4 regions of the Actinoplanes sp. NPDC020271 genome follow, and region 2 is predicted to be linked to each of the others. Evidence: riboswitches for the same ligand, from Rfam matches in the RefSeq annotation. Region 2 holds a riboswitch; each other region holds the start of a gene.
What was found. Region 2 has a riboswitch for cyclic di-AMP ahead of ACH442_RS41555 (coiled-coil domain-containing protein). Riboswitches for the same ligand answer to the same signal wherever they lie in the genome.
Positions count from the first base shown of each region.

Region 1: it holds a riboswitch for cyclic di-AMP, as region 2 does, so the genes downstream of both, ACH442_RS16590 (C40 family peptidase) here and ACH442_RS41555 (coiled-coil domain-containing protein) in region 2, are expected to answer to the same signal.
Region 3: it holds a riboswitch for cyclic di-AMP, as region 2 does, so the genes downstream of both, ACH442_RS44910 (C40 family peptidase) here and ACH442_RS41555 (coiled-coil domain-containing protein) in region 2, are expected to answer to the same signal.
Region 4: it holds a riboswitch for cyclic di-AMP, as region 2 does, so the genes downstream of both, ACH442_RS39855 (transglycosylase family protein) here and ACH442_RS41555 (coiled-coil domain-containing protein) in region 2, are expected to answer to the same signal.

Region 1 covers NZ_JBIRWQ010000006.1:324,841-330,623, reverse strand. The annotation lists gene ACH442_RS16610 (hypothetical protein) at 1-98, opposite strand, end outside; gene ACH442_RS16605 (serine hydrolase domain-containing protein) at 276-1,571, shown strand; gene ACH442_RS16600 (hypothetical protein) at 1,949-2,323, shown strand; gene ACH442_RS16595 (metal-sensitive transcriptional regulator) at 2,568-2,867, shown strand; cyclic di-AMP (ydaO/yuaA leader) riboswitch at 3,519-3,695, shown strand; gene ACH442_RS16590 (C40 family peptidase) at 3,702-4,301, shown strand; gene ACH442_RS16585 (heavy metal translocating P-type ATPase) at 4,396-5,783, opposite strand, start outside.
Region 2 covers NZ_JBIRWQ010000032.1:49,187-54,969, forward strand. The annotation lists gene ACH442_RS41540 (ABC transporter permease) at 1-247, shown strand, start outside; gene ACH442_RS41545 (ABC transporter ATP-binding protein) at 240-1,013, shown strand; gene ACH442_RS41550 (coiled-coil domain-containing protein) at 1,066-2,094, opposite strand; cyclic di-AMP (ydaO/yuaA leader) riboswitch at 2,115-2,251, opposite strand; cyclic di-AMP (ydaO/yuaA leader) riboswitch at 2,461-2,594, shown strand; gene ACH442_RS41555 (coiled-coil domain-containing protein) at 2,598-3,632, shown strand; gene ACH442_RS41560 (glycoside hydrolase family 65 protein) at 3,727-5,783, opposite strand, start outside.
Region 3 covers NZ_JBIRWQ010000042.1:29,683-35,465, forward strand. The annotation lists gene ACH442_RS44905 (tetratricopeptide repeat protein) at 1-762, opposite strand, end outside; gene ACH442_RS44910 (C40 family peptidase) at 1,234-2,205, opposite strand; cyclic di-AMP (ydaO/yuaA leader) riboswitch at 2,221-2,356, opposite strand; gene ACH442_RS44915 (M56 family metallopeptidase) at 2,470-3,387, opposite strand; gene ACH442_RS44920 (BlaI/MecI/CopY family transcriptional regulator) at 3,384-3,734, opposite strand; gene ACH442_RS44925 (cytochrome ubiquinol oxidase subunit I) at 3,811-5,226, shown strand; gene cydB (cytochrome d ubiquinol oxidase subunit II) at 5,240-5,783, shown strand, end outside.
Region 4 covers NZ_JBIRWQ010000029.1:58,183-63,965, reverse strand. The annotation lists gene ACH442_RS39875 (AAA family ATPase) at 1-860, opposite strand, end outside; gene ACH442_RS39870 (VOC family protein) at 854-1,309, opposite strand; gene ACH442_RS39865 (dihydrolipoyl dehydrogenase family protein) at 1,312-2,679, opposite strand; gene ACH442_RS39860 (DUF6174 domain-containing protein) at 2,724-3,161, opposite strand; cyclic di-AMP (ydaO/yuaA leader) riboswitch at 3,405-3,612, shown strand; gene ACH442_RS39855 (transglycosylase family protein) at 3,658-4,173, shown strand; gene ACH442_RS39850 (hypothetical protein) at 4,189-5,253, opposite strand; gene ACH442_RS39845 (GH92 family glycosyl hydrolase) at 5,336-5,783, shown strand, end outside.

The DNA of each region.
Region 1 (5,783 bases), on a different contig from region 2:
CAGCCGCCGTCGTGGATGACGCTGGGTCGCAGGATCACGGTCAGGACCAACATGAATCCGAGAACGAGAAGGTTGCTGGATTTCTTCTTGCTCACCATTGCCACTTTCTGCGGTACGCGATCGGCCGGCATCGGCTGCTCGGCAGGTTCCGGGTCCACTTGTCGAACGCGTCGCAGGCGATGCTGTTGATCCACCTGCCTGCGGGAACACACAGATTTGATGCGAACAGCTGAGGTGATTGCCGAAGGCGAACCGGCTTGGCATGATGCGCGATTATGCCGATGACTCGTCGCGGCCTGCTCGGCGCCGGGCTCACCGCGGCCACCGCCCTGATGACCGGCTGCGAGAGCAGTTCCTCACCCTCGCAGACAGCTCGTGGCACCGCAGGCGATGCAGCGACGACACCGGTGGCCGCCAGCACAGCAGTTGCGCCCTATGTCGCGCCGCTGAAAGCGGTCCTCACCAAATACCTGAAACCCACCGAGGCCAACCCCAAGCACCCCACCTATGCCGGGGCAGCCGCCGTCGTCATGGTCGACGGCAAGGTGACCGCCACTCTCGCCGTGGGTCACGCGTTGCGCTACGCCGCCGGTCCGGTTCAGCTGCCCGCGTCCAAACGGGTGGCGATGCGCACCGATTCGATCTTCGACCTTGCCTCGCTCACCAAGGTCTACACGTCCATCCTGCTGCTGCAGCAGGTCGACAAGGGTCGTGTCGACCTCGACGTTCCGGTCGTGCGGTATCTGCCCGGCTTCACCGGTACCGGCAAGAACAAGATCACGGTACGGATGTTGCTCACCCACACCAGCGGCCTGCCCGTCGGCGCGAGCATCAAGGGACTGCCGTCGCAGGCCGCCAAACGTGCCGCGGTCCTGGCCACCCCACTGGTCAAGGGGGCGACGCCCGGCACGGTGTTCCGTTACTCCAGCGTGGGACTGATGGTGGCGGCGCAACTGGTCGAGAAGGTCACCGCAACCACCCTCGACGCAGCCCTGAAGACCGGTATCACCACACCACTCGGGCTGCGCGGCACCGGCTTCACCCCACTGACATGGCTGAGCAAAACCCAGCAGGCCGCGCGGCTGGCTGCCACCGACGCCCGCACCTCCCGCGGCCTGCTACGCGGTGTCGTCCACGACGACGTCGCGAACCAGATGGGCGGCATCATCGGCAGTGCCGGAGTGTTCGGCACCGCCTACGACGTCGCCGTCATCGGCCAGCTGCTGCTCAACGCAGGCACCTACGGCGGCAAACGCCTGCTCTCCACCGCGATCGTCAAAGAGATGCTCACCAACCAGAACAAAGGACTGCCCGCGGTCGACCCGGAACGGCCGGGCCGCCCCTCCTACCACGGACTGGGCGTCACCCTGCGCCAACCATGGTTCATGGGCACTCTCTCGTCCGCAACCACGTTCGGGCACACCGGCTTCACCGGCACATCCCTACTGGTCGACCCGAGCCGCAAACTGGTGCTGTCCCTGCTCACCAACCGCGCTCACCCCAACTGGACCTGGGCGAACCCCGACCCCATGCGCGCCGAAGCCGCCACCACCATCGCCAAGCACCTATAACCCGGGACGATTCGAAAGGACCCGAATCGACGCTCGACGACATCGGCGAAGCCGGCACCATTCACGCTGGAGTCGAGGCCGCATTCACGCCATGGTCGCGCACCTGGCGAGCGTGGGCCGACGCAGAGCAACAGGCCGGACGACACCCGTGACTGCTACAACAGGCTCGAAGAACTGCGCCGACAGGCCACCGAACTGGCCGACACCCACGGACTCGTCCTCGGCCCGGGCCTTTCACCGCGGCGCTCCGTTTCGCAACGGGAATGATCATGGGGTAGACAGTCTCAGTGGCTGTTGCGCGCTTCGACATGAGCTGGACCATCACTAGTTCCGCTTGGGCTCGGTTCACGTGGCAAGCAGACGATTACGAGCTGAGGATGAACACGTCATACCTCGACAGGAGCCTGGAGAATCTCTTGCGGGCGGCACGGGACCTGCAGATAGGGTCCAGTGCTACGACCGCCGGTATATACGGCATGCCCAACGGCTACATGTTCCAGTTCGGTGGAGCGGCGGAGGACGTGTACCTACAGATCCTTCACATGCCGGACCTCCGACAGGACGACCCTTGGATCGGCGTCACTCGGGTCTGGGACGAGCGGATCTCTGTGGCAGCCTTTATCCGGGCCACCATCCGTATGACGCAGGCCGTATCTGACGCAGGTGCCGGAGACAGTTACGGCGGCCTGTGGGGGAACCGTCCCTTTCCGGCGCAAGAGCTCGCTGTGCTGAAGCAGAGCTCGGGTGCGTAAGGGTTCCTGGTCGACGACCTGCCCACCGCCGAGGACGTCGTCCAGGAGAGTAGGAAGCGGGGCGTGGTTCCTCGCCGTTCCCGACGACTCCGATCCCTGCAGAGCTTCCTGGCCCCCGCTGATTCGGTTCGGCGTGGGCCGGGTGCGCGGGCACGGTCGGCTGGTCACCCCAGCGGGCGCGTTACCGCCAGGGCGTGTCCGCAGCCGAGCCGGGCTGATACGGGTGCCGGGTATCTTGCACGGCATGAGTGAGGCGAAACCGGCCGGGCCGCACGGGTATTCGGCGGAGAAACAAGCGCTGATGGCCCGGCTGAAGCGGGTCGAGGGGCAGATCCGCGGACTCCAGCGGATGGTCGACGAGGACACCTACTGCATCGACATCCTGACCCAGATCTCGGCCGCCAAGAGCGCCCTGCACGCGGTAGCCGTCGGCTTGCTCGAGGACCATCTGCGCCATTGCGTGGTCCACGCCGCCGTCGAAGGCGACGTGGACTCGAAGATCAAGGAGGCGAGCGCGGCGATCGCCCGGCTCGTGAAGTCCTGAGCCGGGTCCAATCCATTCGCGGGGCTGCTGCGCGGTCCGGCCCGGGCCGACCGGCCCGATCGCGTGCTGCTGCCGTCTGCCCTCGTGGGGTGCGGTGACGATCGGTGCGGCCGCAGCCGGGACCGGTGTGCGCTGGTTGTGCAGTCGGGCACGGCACGACCGGTTGAAAAGTCCTGTTGTGGCGATTCGGTTGCGTCGCGGCGGCGACCGCCTTCGGGTGCGATCCTCGGCGCAACGGACATCACCTGCGTATCCCACTCGGTGACCCTCGATTGCGGGAGGTCATCGGTTCGGGCAATGAGGGCCGGACGGTCGGCCACGATCAACGGGCCGACGGTCGCCTGGAACGCGCCGTGCCGGGGAACCCAGCCGAGGCTACTCACAGCGACCGCACAGATTTGAAGTGTTCCCTTTCACAGATCAAAACCACTCTGGGTCTACCATCCGTGAGCAGAACGTACTGACAAACTTCGCACCGGTCTTCCGAAACGGACACACATCGGCATGGCCGTCACTATGAGTGAGCATTCTGGGGAACCGGGGCGGTCGCGAGGTGGGCTATCAAGGAAGGGCGGCGGGCACAGGCTCGCCGGTCGCGCCGACCTGGACCACGCCGAGCCCTGCCCCGGTCCGGCGGCGCGAACCCGCATGACGAGTCATGAGGCAATCGGGGGCAGGGACGGGGGAACCACTATCGGTCCTCGACCGGCACGCCGTACTGCGGCGACCGGGACATGAGGACCTCGGGGTGAAGCCGCCAGCGTGCGGCCGGGCAACCTTCGCGCCCGAATCCGACAGCTAACCTCGCAGGCGTGCCGGAGGGATTCCTTCACCGTGCGCGTAAGTACCCTGAGCCGGCCCGCCCGTACCCTGGGAGTCGGCACCATCGCCCTGTCCGTGGGTCTCGGTCTTCTCACCGGCGGGATCGGCTCACCGCAGTCGGCCTCCGCCGCGACCCCGTCCTCGGCCGTCGCCACCACGCAGGTGTTTCCGCAGACCAGCGTGGCATTCAGCCAGAGCGGCATCACCGTCAAGGCGGCGGCGTACCAGGCCGCCCGGTCCAAGGCGGCAGCGTCCAGGATGGCCGCGAACCGGATCATGACCGAAGCGGCGAAGCACAAGGGCAAGCAGTACAAGTTCGGCGCCGCCGGGCCCAAGCGGTTCGACTGCTCGGGCTACACCATGTACGTCTACAAGAAGGCAGCGGGCAAGAAGCTGCCGCACAAGGCGAACCTGCAGCAGCGATACGGCAAGGCCGTCGCCAAGTCCCAGGCCCGTCCCGGTGATCTGATCATCATCCGGTCCGGCACGCGCGGCACGCACGCCGGCATCTACGCCGGTGGCGGCAAGATGTGGGCGGCCCCGCGAACCGGCAAGACGGTGACCAAGCAGAAGATCTGGAGCACGAATTACGTGGTCCGGCGCCTGGTCTGAGTCGGTCCTCCCGACGGACCACGCTTCGCGGCCGGGCTTCACACAGCGCCGCCTGCACCCGTCTCGGTGGGTGCAGGCGGCGCTGTCGTACGGCTTACGTCGTGATGCTGGTGAAGCGGCGCAGCCGCAGGCTGTTGGCGACGACGAACACCGAGCTGAACGCCATCGCCGCGCCGGCGATCATCGGGTTGAGCAGGCCGGCTGCGGCCAGCGGCAGGGCGGCCACGTTGTAGGCGAAGGCCCAGAACAGGTTGCTCTTGATGATGCGCAGGGTGCGCCGCGACAGCCGGATCGCGTCGGCGGCGGCCATCAGGTCGCCGCGGACCAGGGTCAGGTCGGACGCCTCGATCGCGGCATCGGTGCCGGTGCCCATGGCCAGCCCGAGGTCGGCCTGGGCCAGGGCGGCGGCATCGTTGACGCCGTCACCGACCATCGCCACGACCTTGCCCTGCTCCTGCAGCCGTTTGACGACGTCGACCTTGTCGGCCGGAAGGACCTCGGCGATCACCTCGTCGATGCCGACCTGCGCGGCCACGGCCCGGGCGACGGTCTCGTTGTCGCCGGTGAGCAGCACCGGCGACAGGCCGAGCGTCCGCAGCTGGGCCACAGCGTCGCGGCTGGTCGCTCTGACGGTGTCGGCGACAGCGAGGACGCCGCGGACCTGGCCGTCCCAGCCGGCGACCACGGCGGTCTGTCCCGCCGCGTGGGCGGCGGTGACAGCGTGCTCGACGTCGGCGGGCACGCTCAGCCCGGCCTGGCGCAGCAGCGCCGGGCGGCCGACGTGCACGGTGTGACCGTCGACGGTGCCGGTGACACCGAGGCCTTCGGTACTGGCGAACCCGGTGACCGGTGGTAGCGGCGCGCTGTCGGCGGCGGCCGAGGCGATCGCCTGGGCGATGGGGTGCTCGGAGGCGGCTTCGACCGCCCCGGCCAGGCGCAGCAACTGCTCACGGTCGACGCCGGCGGCGGGCACCACGTCGACCAGGCTCATCCGGCCGGTGGTGACCGTGCCCGTCTTGTCCAGCACGACGGTGTCCACGGTCCGGGTCGACTCGAGCACCTCGGGGCCCTTGATCAGGATCCCGAGCTGCGCGCCGCGTCCGGTGCCGACCAGCAGCGCCGTCGGCGTGGCGAGGCCGAGCGCGCAGGGGCAGGCGATGATCAGCACGGCGACGGCGGCGGTGAACGCGGCGGTCCACCCGGCGCCGGTGCCGACCCACCAGCCGAGCGTCGCGACCGCGAGGGCGATCACGATCGGCACGAACACGCCGGAGATCCGGTCGGCGAGCCGTTGCACGGCGGCCTTACCGGTCTGGGCCTGCTCGACCAGTTTCGCCATCTGCGCGAGCTGGGTGTCGGCGCCGATCCGGGTGGCACGCACGATCAGCCGGCCGCCCGCGTTGACGGTCGCACCGACCACCGGATCGCCCGGGGCGACCTCGACCGGCACGGACTCGCCGGTCAGCATGCTCGCATCGACGG
Region 2 (5,783 bases):
CGCGTCGGCCGTGCTCTACCCGGTCACCCGGTTCACCGAGCACCTGCACGGGTGGAAGCTGCACCTGATCGAGGCGAACCCGATGCTGGTCTTCATCGAGCTCTACCGGCATTCGCTGATGGAGAACGTGACGCTGGCCGGCAGCCCGCGACTGCTCTGGACCGAAGCGGTGATCTGGTCCCTGTTCGCGAGCGTCGGCGGCTTCCTCTACTTCTGGCGCGGAGAGAAGGGCTACGGTCGTGGCTGACAGCGAGAAGATCCCCACCGTCGTCGCCGACGACGCACACATCGTCTACCGGATCGTCGGTGCGATCGGGGCGAACCAGACCAGCCCGCTCTCCGCCCTCAAGCGGATCGTCACCAAGACCAACTCGACCAACGTGCGCGAGGTGCACGCGGTCAAGGGCGTCAGCTTCGTGGCCTACAAGGGCGAGGCGATCGGCCTGATCGGCAGCAACGGCTCGGGCAAGTCGACCCTGCTGCGCGCGGTCGCCGGCCTGCTGCCGGTGGCCAAGGGTGCGATCTACGCGGCCGGTCAGCCGTCGCTGCTGGGCGTCAACGCCGCCCTGATGAACGACCTCTCCGGTGAGCGCAACGTCGAGCTGGGCTGCCTGGCCATGGGCATGACGCCGGAAGAGGTGAAGGAGAAGAAGCAGTCGATCATCGACTTCTCCGGGATCAACGAGCGCGGTGACTTCGCCTCGCTGCCGATGCGGACGTACTCGTCCGGCATGGGCGCCCGGTTGCGCTTCTCGATCGCCGCGGCCAAGAAGCACGACGTGCTGCTGATCGACGAGGCGCTGGCCACCGGTGACGCGAAGTTCCGCCGCCGCAGCGAGGCCCGGGTCCGCGAGCTGCGCAAGGACGCCGGCACGGTGTTCCTGGTCAGCCACAGTGAGCAGTCGATCCGGGACACCTGCGAGCGGGTGATCTGGCTGGAGTCCGGCGAGATCCGGGCCGACGGCGAGACCGAGGCCGTGCTCAAGGAGTACGAGAGCTACATGAAGAAGTAGCCGTTGCACGAAAGAAGCGCCCGGGCCGTCGGCCCGGGCGCTTCTTTCGTGGTCAGGTGACCGAGAGATGCACGTGGTTCGTATGGTCGGTCGACGGTGTGCCGCCGGCACCGCTGTACGACTTCCACCCGCTGCTCGGCAGCCAGATCCGTTTGAACCAGATCACGTAGAGCACACCGAGCGTGTCCGAGTTGTGGATGAAGTAGTTGGCCAGGTTCGTGCCGTACGTCTTGCTGGCGCCCGTCGCCACCCCGCCGAACCCGTCCTTGTCGGCGGCGAAGTCGCAGGCCCGGCCCTTCGGATGCTCCCCGCTGTTCTGGTGCCGGAAGCAGGCGACGTAGCGGGTGAAGCCGGCTTTCTGCGCCTGCTTCATCGCGTAGAGCAACCGCGGGGTGATGCAGCCCGTGGTGGTCGGATCGTCCACGGTGCAGCCACCGGCGAGGCTGCCGGACGGTTTGTCGGCGTCCGAGCCGCTGCCACCGGAGCTGCCCGAGTCGTCGTCACCGGTGTCGCCGCCCTGGTTGGCTTCCTTGAGCGCCTGCTCCGCCTGGGTCTTCTTCTTGGCCATCACGTTGAGCTGGCGCTGCTGGTCGAGGACGGTCGCGTCGATCGCCGCCTTCGCCTTGACCTGGTTGTCCCGGGTGGTCCGCAGGTCGGAGATCGCCTGGTTCTGCCGCTCGGCCACGGTGGTCAGCAACTGGGCGCGGTCCAGGAAGCCGTCGGACGTGTCCGCGCTGAGCAGCGCGCTCAACGGGCCGAGCCGGCCCATCGTGTACGCCTGCGCGGCGTACTTGTCCAGCGACGCCTGCTGGGGGGCGATCTGGGCGTCCAGCTCCTTGAGCGTGGTGGCCAGCTTCGTCTGCTGCGTCTTGGACGTCTGCAACTTGGTCTTGGCGGTGACGTAGCCCTTGGAGGCCTCGTCGAGCTTGTCGAGCAGGGACTTGGAGCCGCCCTCACCGTCGTCGCCGGACTCCCCGGGCGCGGCGAGGGGCCGGGGGGCCGCGAGCGCCGGTGTGCCGGCACCGGCTATCCCGCATGCGGCGACCAGCAGCGCGAGAACGGCCACCCATCGTCGCCGCACAGTCACATGCTGCACTGGCTGTTTCCTTCCGTCGGCCGCCGGTCGGGTTAGCTGACGGGTTCGGGACGAAGGAAATCCCTACCGCTGGCGCGGATTCACCCCGGAAGAAATGTGGATCCCCGGCTCGCTCGTTGTTGCGATTAGGCGGCGGTTCCCGGGCGGGAACCGGGACCGACCATACCCACTCGATCGAGGAATCGACAGTTCTCGTACTTATTGCTATGCCTCGGTCACGAGGGGTGACGCCCATTACAGAAAGTCGTTGCAAGGTAACGGCTTTGACGGTTTCTCTGACCCTGATGCCGAGTGATATCTCAGGTAAACTGGCCGCCGGTCCTGCCAGGACGGCACCGCCCCCGAGTTGCCGGCAGGCCGCCGCCCAATCGCCGAAAGGCGAGCCGGGGAACCAGGTAGTTGGGGTGAATCCGCTTTGCGCGGTAGGGATAGCTTCCGTCCCGAACCCGTCAGCTAACTCGGTCGGCGGTGACTAGGAAGGATTGTTGATGACCGCACGTCCCCGCCGGTGGCTGATGCTTGCCCTGGCGCCGCTCGTGGCGACCACGATATTTGTGGCACCCGTCACGCCGGCACTCGCCGCGCCCAGCGGCGGCTCGTCGACCCCCGCGGAGGGTGACGATGACGACGATCTCTCCGCACAACTCGAAGCGACCAACCGACGGTTCGTGAACGCCAAGGCGGCCTACGAGACCTCGGCCAAGAACCTGAAGACGCTCAACACTCAGAAGGCGGACGCCGAGAAGCGCCGCGACGCGCTGATCCCCGAGGTCAACGCGATCGCCCGCCAGCAGTATGAGTACGGCAACCTCAGCACGCTGAGCTTCCTGCTGCAGGCCGACGACTCGTCCGACTTCATCAAGAAGGCCGTCTCGCTCGAGGAGATCAACAAGCTCCACGACGCGAAGCTGAACGAGCTGAACAGCGCGTTGGCGACGATCACCGACAGCGTCACCAAGATCGCTGCCGAGGTGAAGAACCAGAAGACGCAGCTGACCATCCAGCAGAAGCAGCACGACTCGGCGGAGGACCAGCTCGAGCTGCTCGGCGGTGGCACCGGCATCAACAAGACGATCACCAACGGTTTCGTCGACGCGACCTCCAAGGTTGCCGCCCCGGCACCGCGCAACTCCGACGGCGGTTTCTCGCCGGAGTCCTGCAACCAGGACGACCCGACGACCGACGGCTGCATCACCAAGCGGACGCTGCACCTCTATCAGGAGGTGAAGAAGGCCGGCTTCAACCGCTTCGTCGGATGCCATCGTGACGGCGGTCCGTTCGAGCATCCGAAAGGCCGGGCCTGCGACTGGTCACTGCAGAACAGTGGCTTCTCGGTCGCGCACAACGACGACATGATGAGGTACGGGAACGACCTCACCGCGTTCCTGGTGCGTAATGCCGACAAGCTCGGGATCTACTACGTGATCTGGTACAAGCAGATCTGGTTCCCGGCGACGAACAACTGGCATGCCTATCACGGCCCGAGCGACCACACCGACCACGTGCACGTGTCGTTGTTGTAGCGCTCCCCGCCGCACGGAAAAGCCCCCGGTCCTTCGCGGACCGGGGGCTTTCTCGTTCGTACGGGGAAATCGGGCTCTTGATCGTGACCGTGGATCAGGGATGCGGGGTGGCCCGGCGAACCGGAGCGCGGCCCGCGGGCTGCGTCGGCGCGGGACCGACCGGCCCGGCCGACGGGATCGGCATGGTCACCGGGCGCACCTGGGTCACCTCGATCTCCTTGCCGTGGTGCAGCAGCGTCAGGCGAGCCGAGCCACCGCCGTTGCGCAGGGAGTAGGTGACCTCGTCGGCGGTGACGTTGACCCGCAGGCGCAGGCCCCGCCAGAGCAGCGAGAAGTCCAGGTTGTTGATCCGGCTGGGCAGCCGCGGCGCGAACGCCAGCTGACCGTTGAAGTCACGCATGCCGCCCAGGCCCGCGACCAGCGCGATCCACGAACCGGCCAGCGACGCCACGTGCACGCCGTCCCGCGCGTTCTGGTGCAGGTCGTGCAGGTCCATCAGGGCGGCCTCGCCCAGATAGTCGTGGGCCAGCTCCAGGTGACCGGTCTCGGCCGCCATCACCGCCTGGATGCACGCCGACAGCGAGGAGTCCCGGACGGTCCGCGCGTCGTAGTACGCGAAGTTGCGGGTCTTCTCCTCCGGGGTGAACGCGTCGCCCCGGATGTACATGGCCATCACCATGTCGGCCTGCTTGACGACCTGCTTGCGGTAGAGGTCGAAGTACGGGTAGTTCAGCAGCAGCGGGTAACCCTCCGGCGGAGTGTTCTCGAAGTCCCACTCCTCCAGCCGGGTGAAGCCCTCGCACTGCTGGTGGACGCCGAGCTCCTTGTCGTACGGGATGTGCACGGCGGCCGCCGCGTCCCGCCAGGAGGCGGCCTCCTCGTCGTCGACCCCGAAGCGGCGGGCCAGATCGGGGTGGCGCTTGCAGGCCTCCACCGCGGTCATCAGGTTCTGCTGCGCCATCAGGTTCGTGTAGATGTTGTCGTTCACCACGGCCGTGTACTCGTCCGGCCCGGTCACACCGTCGATGTGGAACCGCCCGTGCCGGTCGTGGTGACCCAGCGAACGCCACAGCCGCGCGGTCTCGACCAGCAGCTCCAGACCGACCTCACGCTCGAAGTCGTAGTCGCCGGTGGCCTGCACGTAGCGCCGGACCGCGTCGGCGATGTCCGCGCCGATGTGGAAGCCCGCGGTGCCGGCCGGCCAGTACCCGGAGCATTCCTGGCCGCGGATGGTCCGCCACGGGAACGCGGCGCCCTGCAGGCCGAGCGTCTGCGCCCGCTCCCGGGCCAGGTCCAGCGTCGAGTGCCGCCAGCGCAGCACGTCCGCCGCGGCCGAGGGCTGGGTGTAGGTGAGCGCCGGCAGCACGAACGTCTCGGAGTCCCAGAACGTGTGGCCGTCGTAACCCGGGCCGGTCAGGCCCTTCGAGCCGATCGGGCGCTGCTCGGCGCGGGCGCCGGCCTGCAGCGTGTGGAACAGCCCGAAGCGGACCGCCTGCTGCACCTCCGGGTCGCCCTCGACGCGCACGTCGGAGTGGTCCCAGAACGCGTCCAGGTACTCGCGCTGCTGCTGGACCAGACCCTCCCAGCCGTCCAGGCGGGCACTGGCCAGGGCCGCGCCGACCTGGTCGCGCAGGGCCGGCAGGGAACGGACGCTCGACCAGCCGTACGCCGCCAGCTTCACCACACGCAGTTTCTGCCCCGGCTCCAGGCGGCAGGCCACGGTCGTACGCAACCAGTCGCCGTGCCCCTCGGTGGTGATCGCGTGCCGCCCCGGCGTCTCCACCAGGTGCTCCATGGCTGCGGCCATCCGCAGGTCACTGGCCTTGGTCCGGTGCACCAGCAGGCCGCCGGAGCGCTGCTCCAGCATCTCCTCGGCCTGCAGCGGCTTCTCCAGGACGGCCGCCACCCGCGGGTCCTTGCTGCTCGGCGGCAGCTGCTCGTTCGCCACCAGCTCGGACTGCAGGATCAGCCGGGCGGTCTCGTCGAGCGGCTCCACCTCGTAGAGGAAGGCGACCACGGCGCGCTGGGTGAAGGAGACCAGCCGGGTGGTCTTCACCCGGATGCCCTTGCCGGACGGGGAGACCCACTCCACGGTCCGTTCCAGGGTGCCGGCCCGCATGTCCAGGACACGCTCGTGGGAGCGGAGCTCGC
Region 3 (5,783 bases), on a different contig from region 2:
ACCCATCTCCCCCGCGACCGCCCGCGCCAGGAACGTCTTCCCGCAGCCGGGCGGCCCGTAGAGCAGCAGGCCACCACGCAGGCTCTTGCCGAACAGGCTGCGCAGCTTCGGATTGCGCAGCGGGCCGAGGAAGGAGACCTCGAGCCGCTTCTTGACCTCGGCCATGCCACCGACGTCGGCGAGGGTCACGGTGGACCGCTCGACGTCGAACGACCGGTCCTCGTGGCCCGTCACCGGCTCGGGCTCGTCCCCGGCCTTGGCGAACCGGGGCGGCACGACATCGCCGAACTCCTGCTCCATCGCGGCCCAGTCCACGCCACCCGCCTGCCCCGCCGGCCGATCTCCCGCCGGCCGATCCCCCGGCGACCCGGAACCAGCCGGCCCGGAACCAGCCGGCCCGGAACCAGCCGGCCCGGAACCAGCCGGCCCGGAACCAGCCGGGTCGGAACCAGCCGGGTCGGACTTCGCCGGACCGCCCGGCTGCGCCGGGTCCGACGTGCCCGTCGAGTGGCCGGGATCCGCAGAGCCGGCCGGCTGGGCGCCGGGTTGACCCGCGGGCTTCGGCGGGGCCAGCGCGGACACCATCAGCCCCCGCGCGGCCTCGTTGCCCGGCTCACGGCTCAGCACCTGAGCAGCATGCTCGATCGCCTCCGCCCCACGCCCGGCCGCGACCAGCAACTCGGCCAGATGCAGCCGCAACGGCAGGTCGTCGGGGCGGGCCTGCACCGCCGCGGTGAGGCTGTCGATCAAGGCGTCGCTCATGAAACGCGATTATGCCCGCGTCGCCCGCGCTACGGCCGCTCGCCCTTTCCCCACCGGCCGCGCCGACCGTCTCGGGCGCGGCCGCACCGAGCAGCAGCGTGTAGCCTGCGGCAACCGCCGGAAGCACCCGTCAGCCATCGGTCACCGTCCGGAAGAACGTGATCACGTCCGCCGCGAAGAGCTCCGGCACCCCCAACGCGGCGCCATGCCCGCCACGAGGGAACTCCGTCCACTGCCGGATGTCATCCCGCCTCTCGACGAACGGCCGGATCGGCTGGGTGACGTCACCCGGGAGGGACGCGATGGACTCGGCTACGCCACCCGGGCAGAGGGACGCGGGCAGAGCCGGCACGCAGCGCGCGGGACCCGGGCGCGGGCCGGCGGGGTGGTGCTCCCCGGCGTACGCGGGGAGGGGTTGCAAAAAGGCCGCCCCCGGCGGACCGGGAGCGGCCTTTCCACCTTGAGCGCGGATCAGCCCGGCCGGCGATAGCCGGCGATGGGGCCGCGATCGATGGTCGCCATGCGCACGAAGTCGCCCGTGTGCGGCGCGTGCACCACCATGCCCTTGCCGATGTAGATGGCGACATGGTGCACGTCGGAGTAGTAGAAGACCAGGTCACCGGGCTTCAACTCGCTCCGGCTCACCGACTTCCCGGAACTCCACTGGTCCTTCGTGTAGTGCTCGAGGTGCACGCCTACCGAAGCCCACGCCTCCTTCGTCAGACCCGAGCAGTCGTAGCTGTTCGGGCCCTCGGAACCGAAGACGTAGGGCTTGCCGATGAGGTCGCACGCCTTCTGCGCCGCACGGCCGCCCTTGTCGTTGGTGTACTCGGCCGGGCACAGACCGGTCTTGTACGGCCCGGCGTCCGCCCCGTTGTAGGAGGTCTGCCGGAGCTTCTGCAGGCTGTTGATCTTCTTCTCGATCGCCGTCCTCTTCGTCTTGAGGTCGGTGTCACGGGTGGAGATCTCGGTGGCCAGGGCGTCCACCTTGGCCTTGTCGGCGGCGTACTTGTCGCGGAGTTTGACGACGTCACTGATCGACGCCTGCCGGTTGGCCGCCAGTTGCTCGAGGAGCGAGAGCTTCTCGGTCAAACTGCTCGGCGAGCCACTGAGCAGCGCACCGACCGCGGTCGGCGGACCCTGCATGTAGGCGTCGGCCGCCATGTTCCGCACCTCACCCATGGCCGCGTCGACCTGCTTCTGCAGCGGGGCGAGCGTCGTGGCCAGCTGCTTCTGCTGCTTCTGCAGCTTCAGCAGTTTCCCGTGCACGTCGTTGTAGTCCTCGATGACGGGCTCGAGCTCGTTCCACTGCTTGTCGATCTGGGCTTCGACGTCCGATGTCGGATCGGCGTGAGCGACAACAGGTCCGGTGACAACAAACCCGGCAGCGATGACGGCGCAGACGAGACTGCGCAGCACACCCCGCGCGCCTATCCGTTTCACGTAGGTGCGTTGTCCTTTCTTCCTCTCGGCCGCCGACCGGGTTAGCTGACGGGTTCGGGCGGGAAGCACGCCCGGCCGCTCAACGAGCGGCTTCACCCCGAGGAACCTGGGTCCCCGGCTCGCCTTTACGGCGATTAGGCGGTGGCTCGTCAGATCGGCCGGTTGGACGATGGGGGGCTGTCGAACCGGGGACCACCGTACTCGGATCATGCAGGCAAATGAAGGTCGCGTCCGGAGGGAAACTACCCGCACCAGTGCGAGCACTCACAGTGAGCGGAACGGCCACGCGTCCAGGGCCTGCGCGAGCCAGGGCACGATCAGGATCACCGTGGGTAGCACCAGGAGGCCGACGGCGGCGAGCCCGGCGAGGGCCGACAGACCGGTCGAACCGGCGGCCGGGCCGGTCAGCCGGTCAAGTCGGCGGCGGCGGGATTCACCCGCGGGGTCGGCCGGGGCTTCCTCCGCAAGGGGGACGGCGTCGGAGAGCCGGGCCAGCGCGGCGCGCAGCGGGGCCGGCCCGGTGCGGCGCCGGGCGGCATCGTCGGCCACCATCTCCAGGAGCAGGTACACGGCGTCGAGTGGCGCCCGGGACCGCAGCGGGCGCGGCACCGCCTGGTAGAAGGCGGTGAACGACTCCATCACCAGTTCGTGTTTGTGCCGCAGGTGCGCCTGTTCGTGGGCGAGCACCGCGTCGACCTGCTCCCGGTCGAGGATCTGGAGCACCGCGTCGCTGAGCACGACCCGCGGCTCGCGGCCGGGCACGCAGTAGGCCAGCGGCAACGCGCCGTCCAGCACCCGCACCTCGCCGCCGCCCAGCTCCTGGTGGCGTTCGGCCCGGTCGAGCAGGTCGGCGAGCATCCGGTGCCGTTCGCGCCGGGCGCGGGCCCGCACGCTCACCCGGATCAGCGAGATCAGCAGCCGGATCACGATGGTGGCCGCGACGGCCAGGGAGAAGACCAGCGACGCGACGACCCATGGGTGGTCGGCGCCGGCCGCGCGGGTCAGCTCCTCCGGGGCGGCGAGCACCACACCGAGGGCGCAGAGCACCGCGGTGAGGGTGAGCGCCTGCCAGAGCAGGACGGCGGCGACCGGTGCACGGTCGGGCCAGCGGGCGCCGGCGAGGACACCCGGGACGACCAGCGACAGGGTCAGCCCGAGAGCGCCTAACAGAAGTGCGGTCACGTCTCTTTCGGTGTGGCATCCAGGGCGGCTTGGATCGCGCCGGGCGGCAGCTGACCGAGGAAGTATGCCAGCGCGGCGTCCTGATCGGGAGTGCCGCTGAGTGCGTCGAACATCAGGGCGGCGGTCATCTCGGCGCGGGACTGGGCCGGCGCGTACTTGTAAGCGCGGTCCTCCATGGTCCGCACGACCAGTTTCTTCTTGGCGAGACGGTCGAGCACCGTCATCACGGTGGTGTACGCCAGATCACGGTCGGCGAGTATGCCCAGATAAACCTGCCGGACCGTCAAAGGGACGGGCGAAGCCCACAGCTGATCCATGACCTCACGTTCGAGTCCGCCAAGTGCCATGTGACCCATCCTACTAGGGCCGGTCGTACTACGTCTCGTAGTATCTACTACGAAGAGTCGTAGAGGGGGACACCCGATGGACGTGCTCGACCTGACCCGGCTGCAGTTCGCGGTCGTGACGATCTATCACTACCTGTTCGTGCCGCTGTCGATCAGCCTGTCGGCGGTCGCGGCCGGTCTGCACCTGACCTGGATGCGCACCGGCTCCGAGCGGTTCCTGAACCTGACCAAGTTCGTCGGCAAGCTGCTGATCGTCACGTTCGCGGTCGGCGTGGTCACCGGCCTGGTGCAGGAGTTCCAGTTCGGGCTCGGCTGGAGCGCGTTCGCCAAGTTCTACGGCGACGTGTTCGGCCCGACCCTCGCGATCGAGGGGATGCTCGCGTTCTTCCTGGAGGCGACGTTCCTCGCGTTGTGGTACTTCGGGTGGGGCCGTCTGCCCCGCCGCCTGCACGCCGCCACGATCGTCGTCGTCGCGGTCGGGACGCTGCTCTCGGCGTACATCATTCTTGCGGCCAATTCCTTCATGCAGAACCCGGTCGCCTACGCATTGGACGCGGAGACCGGCCGGGCCCACCTGACCAGCTTCGGTGAGCTGCTCACCAACGAAGTGGTGCTCGCCGCCTTCCCGCACACGACGGCCGGGGCGGCGATGGCCGGTGGCGGCCTGCTCCTGGCGATCGGGGTGTGGCGGCTCGCCGCCGACGGCGCGTTCCGCACGCTCGCCCGGCTCGGCGCGTGGCTGATGCTGATCGGTGGCGCGATGACCGCCATCACCGGCGACCACCTCGGCAAGGTGATGACCGCGGTGCAGCCGATGAAGATGGCCGCGGCCGAGGCGCTCTACGAGACGACGACCGGAGCGCCGTTCTCGGTCTTCGCGCTCGGCAAGCTCGGCCACGAGAAGCCGTTCCTCACCGTGGAGATCCCGCACCTGTTGTCGTTCCTGGGCACCGGCTCGTTCGACGGAACCGTGCAGGGCATCGACGACCTCCAGGCGCAGTATGTCGCTCAGTTCGGCCCAGGCAGCTACGTGCCGATGATCCCGGTCGCGTTCTGGACGTTCCGCCTGATGATCGGCGCCGGCGTGGCCGGGATGGCCCTCGCGGCGTACTACCTCTGGGCCTCGTCCTCCTCCCGCCGCTTCCGGATCCCCTTGCTCCCCGAGTTCCTGCAGATGGGCGCCGGCGTGCCGACCTGGATCAAGCGGATCCTGCTGCTCTCGCCACTGCTGCCGGCCGCCGCGAACACGTTCGGCTGGGTCTTCACCGAGACCGCGCGGCAGCCGTGGCTCGCGTTCGGCATCTCCAAGGTCTCCGACGGCATCTCCCCCGGGCTCACCGGCGCCGAGGTCATCGCGTCGCTGGCCGGGTTCACGCTGATCTACGGGCTGCTCGCGGTCGCCTGGTACAAGCTCGTCGTCCACCTCAGCCGCAAGCCTCTGGCCGAGGTTCCGGACAGAGCACCCGCCGCCGAGCCGGTTCCCGCCTACTAGGAGTCCAGGAAAGATGATCACCTTCTGGTTCGCGATCCTCGTCCTCGCCTGGGTGCTCTACTTCGTCCTTGAGGGCTTCGACTTCGGCGTCGGCGTGCTCGCCCCGTTCCTCGGGCGCGACGAGCACGAGCGCGGCGCGGCGATCCGCACCATCGGCCCGTTCTGGGACGGCAACGAGGTGTGGCTGGTCGCCGCGATCGGCGTCACGTTCGCCGCCTTCCCCGACTGGTACGCGGTGCTGCTCTCGGCGCTCTACCTGCCGATGGTCGCCATCCTGCTGCTGCTCGCGGTGCGCGGCGTCGCCCTCGAGTTCCGCGGCAAACACGACTCCCCCGCCTGGCGCCGCCGCTGCGACTGGCTCCTCTCCGGCTCGTCCGCCGGCGTGGTGCTGCTCTGGGGCGCGCAACTCGGCATCTTCGTGCACGGCCTCGCTCTCAACGCCGACGGCGCTGTGATCGGAAACGGACTCAGCCGCAGCCTCTCTCCGCTCCTCACCCCCGCCGCCGGGCTCGGGGCGCTCGGCGCGCTGCTCGCGACGGTGCTGCTCGGCGCGACCT
Region 4 (5,783 bases), on a different contig from region 2:
AGGTCGGCGGCGCGCCAGAGCAGGGGCACGTTGCCGACCGGTTCGACGGCGGCGGCCAGCAGCAGGGTCCGGGTCGGCGCGGGCAGGGCGGCGATCCGGCGGCCGAAGTCCTCCTCGAGGTGGCCGGCGACGGTGGTGGCGGCCGGGATGCCGAACCCGAAGGCCGGGTCGGTGCCGCGGGGCAGTTCGAGCAGGGCCAGGGGGTTGCCGCGGGTCTCGGCGACGATCCGGTCGCGGACCCGGGCGTCGACGAGGCCGGGCAGCACGGTGTCGAGCAGCGCACGGGCGTCGGCCTCGGGCAGGCCTTCGACGCGCAGCTCGGGCAGGCCGGTGAGCAGCGCGTCGTCGGCCGGGGTACGGGCCGCGAAGACCAGCGCGACCGACTCGGCGTCGAGCCGGCGGGCCACGAACGTGAGGATCACCTCGGACATCCGGTCGAGCCACTGGGCGTCGTCGACGACCACGACGAGGGGCTGGTCGACGGCGGCCTCGGCGAGCAGACCGAGCACGGCCAGCCCGATCAGCAGGGCTTCCGGGGGCGGGCCGGAGCTGAGGCCGAACGCGGTGGAGAGCGCGACCCGCTGCGGCTCGGGCAGCCGGTCCAGGTGCGGCATGAGCGGAGCGACCAGCTGCTGCAACGCCGAGTACGCGAGCTCGGTCTCCGGCTCGACCCCGGCGGCCCGTACGACGCGGGTGGTCGGCGCGTGGCCGACCAGGTAGTCGAGGAGCGCCGACTTGCCGGTGCCGGCCTCGCCGCGCAGCACCAGGACCCGGCTCCGGCCCGTCCGGATGTCGCGGATCAGGCGTTCGAGCTGTTCACGTTCGCGCGACCGGCCTCGGAGTTCGACTGATCTCAGCACGCTGGGAGCGTACCCGGCGCTCGTTCGGTGACCTCCTGCAGCAAGTAGCCGTTACCGTCCGGATCGGTGAAGGAAGCGAACGACCCGTACGACGAACGCCCTGGGTAGAGCCCCGGCACGCGCTTCTCCGTTCCCGCGTGGTGGAACACCCCGTCCGCGTCGTGGAAGATCTCGCTGATCTGGACGCCCCGCCGGGTCAGCTCGGCCCGGGCCTCCTCGATGTCGCGCACGATGAGGTGGACGTTCTCCACGGTGCCGGGCGCGGCGGTGCCGATCCCGACGCCGAACGCGATCGAGCAGTGCGACCCGGGCGGGGTGAACTGCACGACGCGGTAGTCGTCGCCGCACACGTAGTCGAGGTCCTCCCGCCAGCCGAGCTGGTTGTAGAACTTCTTGGCCCGGTCGATGTCGGTCACCGGCACGGCGATCAGTTCCAGTTGATATTCCACGGTCAGATCCCGAGGGCGTCGAAGAGGTGGAGCCAGATCTCGCTGCGGGTGGGAAAGGCCGGGATCGCGTGCCGCAGGCGGCTGATCGGCACCTCGCCGACCACGGCGATCGTCGCGGCCTGCAGGAAGTCGGCGACGCCGGCGCCGGTCAGGGTGACGCCGACGAGCACGTCACGGTCGGTGTCGACGAGGAATCGGGCGGTGCCGCGCGGGCCGCCGGTGAACGCGCCTCCGGCGTTGCCGTCGGTCGGCACGTCGACGACCCGGACGGCCAGCCCGGCCGCGGCGGCGGTCACGGTGGTGTGCCCGACCGCGGCGACCTGCGGTTCGGTGAAGATCACCCGGGGCGCGCCGGGGCCGTCCCCGAGGTGCTCGGCGGCCATGCCGCGGCCGAGGACGTCCCCGGAGGCGATCGCCGCCTGGTACTTGGCCATGTGCGTGAACAGCGCCTTCCCGTTCAGGTCGCCGACCACGTAGAGCCAGTCGAGCCCGGGCACGCGCATGTTCTCGTCGACCTTGACGTAACCGGTCTCGTCGATCCCCAGCCCGGCCAGGCCCAGGCCGGCCGCCTGCGGCTCGCGGCCGGCGGCGACCAGGATCTCCGCGCCGGTCACGCTGGTCCCGTCGCTCAAGGTCACCGTCACTCCGGCTTCCGGATCCCGGCGTACGGCCGTGGCCCGCCCCGCGGCCCGGATGTCCACCCCCTGCTCGGCCAGGGACGCGGCCACCTGCTCCCCGGCGAACCGCTCCTCGCGGGGCAGCAGCCCCCGCTCCCCCGGGATCAGCGTCACCCGGGCCCCGAGCGAGGTGAACGCCTGACTCATCTCCACGCCGACGACCCCGCCGCCGATGATGATCAGCGACTCGGGCACGGCCGGCGTGGTGACGGCCTGCCGGTTCGTCCACGGCTTCGCCTCGGCCAGCCCGTCGATCGCGGGCCGCGCGGCCCGGGTGCCACCGGCCAGGATGACCGCGCGCCGAGCGTCGAGGATCTCGTCGCCGACCGCGACCCGCTTCTCGCCGGCGAGCCGCCCCCAGCCGCGGACCAGGGTGACCCCGCGCTCGGTCAGCCACGGCACCTGGCCGGCGTCGTCGAGGTGACCGATCAGCTCGTCGCGGCGGCGCAGCACGGCCGCCACGTCCAGGTCGCCGGTGACCGCGGCGCTCACCCCGGCCGTCCTGCGGGCCTCGGCGAGCAGTTCGCCGGGACGCAGCAGCGCCTTCGACGGCATGCACGCGTAGAACGAGCACTCGCCGCCGACCTTGTCGGCCTCCACGATCGCCACGTCGAGCCCGGCCTCGGCCAGCCGTCCGGCCGCCACCTCGCCGCCGGGTCCGGCGCCGATCACCACTACGTCAAAGGTTCGCATGACGAAAATTCTGGCTCGCCGGTCGGGCCGTTCGAACCCGGGACTCACCCTGGGGACGGCCGCCCGGGTACCCGGGTGCCCGGGGTGATCCCGCTGAACCGGTAGCACTCCTCGTCGTCGATCCCGTTCGGGTCCGGGTCGATCGTGAGCCGCGCGGGCAGCCCGGCGGCGTCCGCCTCGAACTCGACGTGAGCGTCGGCTCCGGCGCCGAGCGCGCTGTCGAGCAACTCGGCGACGGCCGGGTACTCGGGCGGCACGGCCAGGATCTCCGGAGCGTCGATCCGCGTGCCGGACACCACCCGGCCCTGGACGACGACGATCTCGTAGGTGCCGAGCAGCGCCCGCTCGCCGCAGCTGGACGTCAGCACGTAGGAGTAGTCCGGCGGCAGTTTCGCCTCAGCCGCGCGAAGGGGCTCGGCGGACTTCTCCGCCGTACCGGAAGAAATGCCACCACAAGCGGAAAGCGCAAGGGCGGAGATCACAGTGAGGAGCGCGGCCGGGCGTTGTCGGGATTCCACCATGAGCCATTCGACGAACGATTACCGCCCGCGGTTCCGCTCTTTCCGTCGTTCGCGGTAAATCGCACCGTTTTCGGGACTTTATCCGGCACGAACAAGATCAAATCGTCGCAATACCGTGAAGAGAGTCACTATTCAGGGCGAAAAATTTGGTCGCCGGCCCTTCGCTGTGGTTACCGTCGGTCGTCCCGCGAAATCGCGGGCACTGTGGACGGTCCGCCGAATCCCGCCGCCGATCCGCACAAGAAACTCAGGCGGGAGCGGGGGACCCACTTTCCGGCGCGATGAAAGGAACTCGCGCCTCGGCCCTGGTCGGACCACGCGACCGGGCCTCGGGGTGAAGCCGCATGTGACGCGGCCGGGCCACTCTGCCCGAACCCGACAGCTCACCTCGTAGGCGTGGAGGAGAAACCCCATGTCTCGGATCGGTAGACGAACGCGCCTTGCTGCCCTCGGCCTGATGACCGCGAGCGGCATGCTGCTCGCCACGGCCGCCCCGGCCAGCGCTTCCAGTGTGAACTGGGACCGGGTCGCGCAGTGCGAGTCCGGCGGCAACTGGCACATCAACACCGGCAACGGGTATTACGGCGGCCTGCAGTTCAACCGCAGCACGTGGATCGCCAACGGCGGCGGCAAGTACGCGTCGACCGCGAACAGGGCCAGCAAGTCGGAGCAGATCAGGATCGCCGAGAAGCTGTACGCCAAGCGTGGCCTGAGCCCGTGGCCGGTCTGCGGCAAGAAGGCCGGCGTGAAGTCCCCGGCCAAGTCGAAGCCGAAGACCACGAAGAAGAAGACCACGAAGAAGACCACGGTCAAGAGCAACGGCAAGACGTACGTGGTCAGGTCCGGCGACACCCTGGCCACCATCGCCAAGCGGCACCACGTGGCCGGTGGCTGGCGCACGCTCTACAAGCTGAACAAGGGCGTGCTGCACTCGCCGAGCCTGATCCACCCCGGTCAGCGCATCAGGCTGTAGCCGCGGGCGGCCGGGTCACCGCAGGTACTGCACGACCCCCGGGTCGAGCGGGATGGTGACCCGGCCGGACCGGTCCCAGCGTTCCAGGGTCCACCAGTTGCGCTGCTGACGGATGGTGACCTGGACGTTCGGGGACTCGCCGTGCCAGGCCGAGCCGCCGGCGCCCACCCCGTACTTCGCGCGGGCGAACACGCCGACCTTGGTCAGGGTGGCGCAGGCGCGGCAGCGGCCGTCCTCGGTGACGACGCAGTCGCCGCAGGTGGCACCCTGGCAGAGCCGGCACGGGCGGACCGCCTCGGGGCAGGCCGGGCAGGTGGGGAGCAGGCAGTGCGCGCACCACGCGAGCGTGCCGGCCAGGTGGTGGTTGCGGCAGGCCTGCAGGCTGGTCAGGGCCGTGCCGGTGGACTCGTCGACGACGTACCCCTGAGTCCTACCCGGCGCGACGTCGTAGACGATCGGCAGCTGGACGCCGTCGGCGAGCTGCCAGGTCTCGGCGACGCGCAGGCCGACCGCGATCCGGGTGACGTCGACCGGCCGGCGGCGCAGCCGTCGCAGCAACGCCTCGGTCAGCTCCTCGGGCAGGTCCAGCGGGGCGGCCGGAGCCTGCGCGGCCGGGGCGCCGATCGCGAAACGGGCCTCGGCCGGCTCCAGCTCCTCGCCCGGCGGGTGCTCGACGATCCGCGGGACGACGAGCTGCTGGACGCGCTGCGCGCCCTGCACGTGGATGCCGGTGAAGTCCTCCTGGCGGGTCACGGCGGTGACGTCGGCGAGGCGGCCCGCGGTCAGCAGGGTGGCGCCGACCATGCCGCGGTTCATGTCGCCCGGGGACTTGCTCAGTCCGTGCCAGGCGGGGCGGCCGGCGTCGCGACGAACACCGAGCTGGGCGTGCCGGCCGATCCGGGCGAGGACCGCCTCCCACGCGCCGAGCTGGGCATACGCCACGATCTCGGGCTCGGGCTGCCAGTCCTCGGCGGCCCAGGCGGCGCGACCGGCGGGCTCTTCCCACTCGGCGACGGCGTCGCCTGCCGCGATGCCGCGTTCATCGACGCCGGTGATGTCATCGAGTATCAGCCGGCTCACGGTAGGTGATCTTACTCGGGCGACGCTTGCCCGACGATTTCTCGCCATGCGCCGGTCCTCTGCGGACAGCAGGATCATCGCAATGATCAACATTCCGTCCAGAAGAGCGCTGCTGGCCGCGGCGCTCGGGCCGGTCCTGTCGCTGACGGCGCTCGCGGCGCCCGCGGCCGCCTCGGAGCTCTCGCCGTTCGCCGCGGTGAACCAGTTCATCGGCACCGAGATGGACACGACGCAGAACAAGAGCAACGACGCGTACGGCAACACGTTCCCCGGCGCGGCCGTCCCGTTCGGCATGGTGCAGCCGAGCCCGACGACGTACCGGGCCGGCAACGCCCTGGTCGGCGAGAAGGGCGGGTACGAGTACACCGCGAACCTGATCCGCGGATTCGGCATGACGCGCTACTCCGGCACCGGCTGCACCGGGCGGTTCGGTGGCTACGAGTTCCCCACCATCCCGTACGCCGGTGAGGTCCTGCCGGTCGATCCGGCCACCGACATCAAGGGCTACTACCTCGGGTTCAGCCACGACG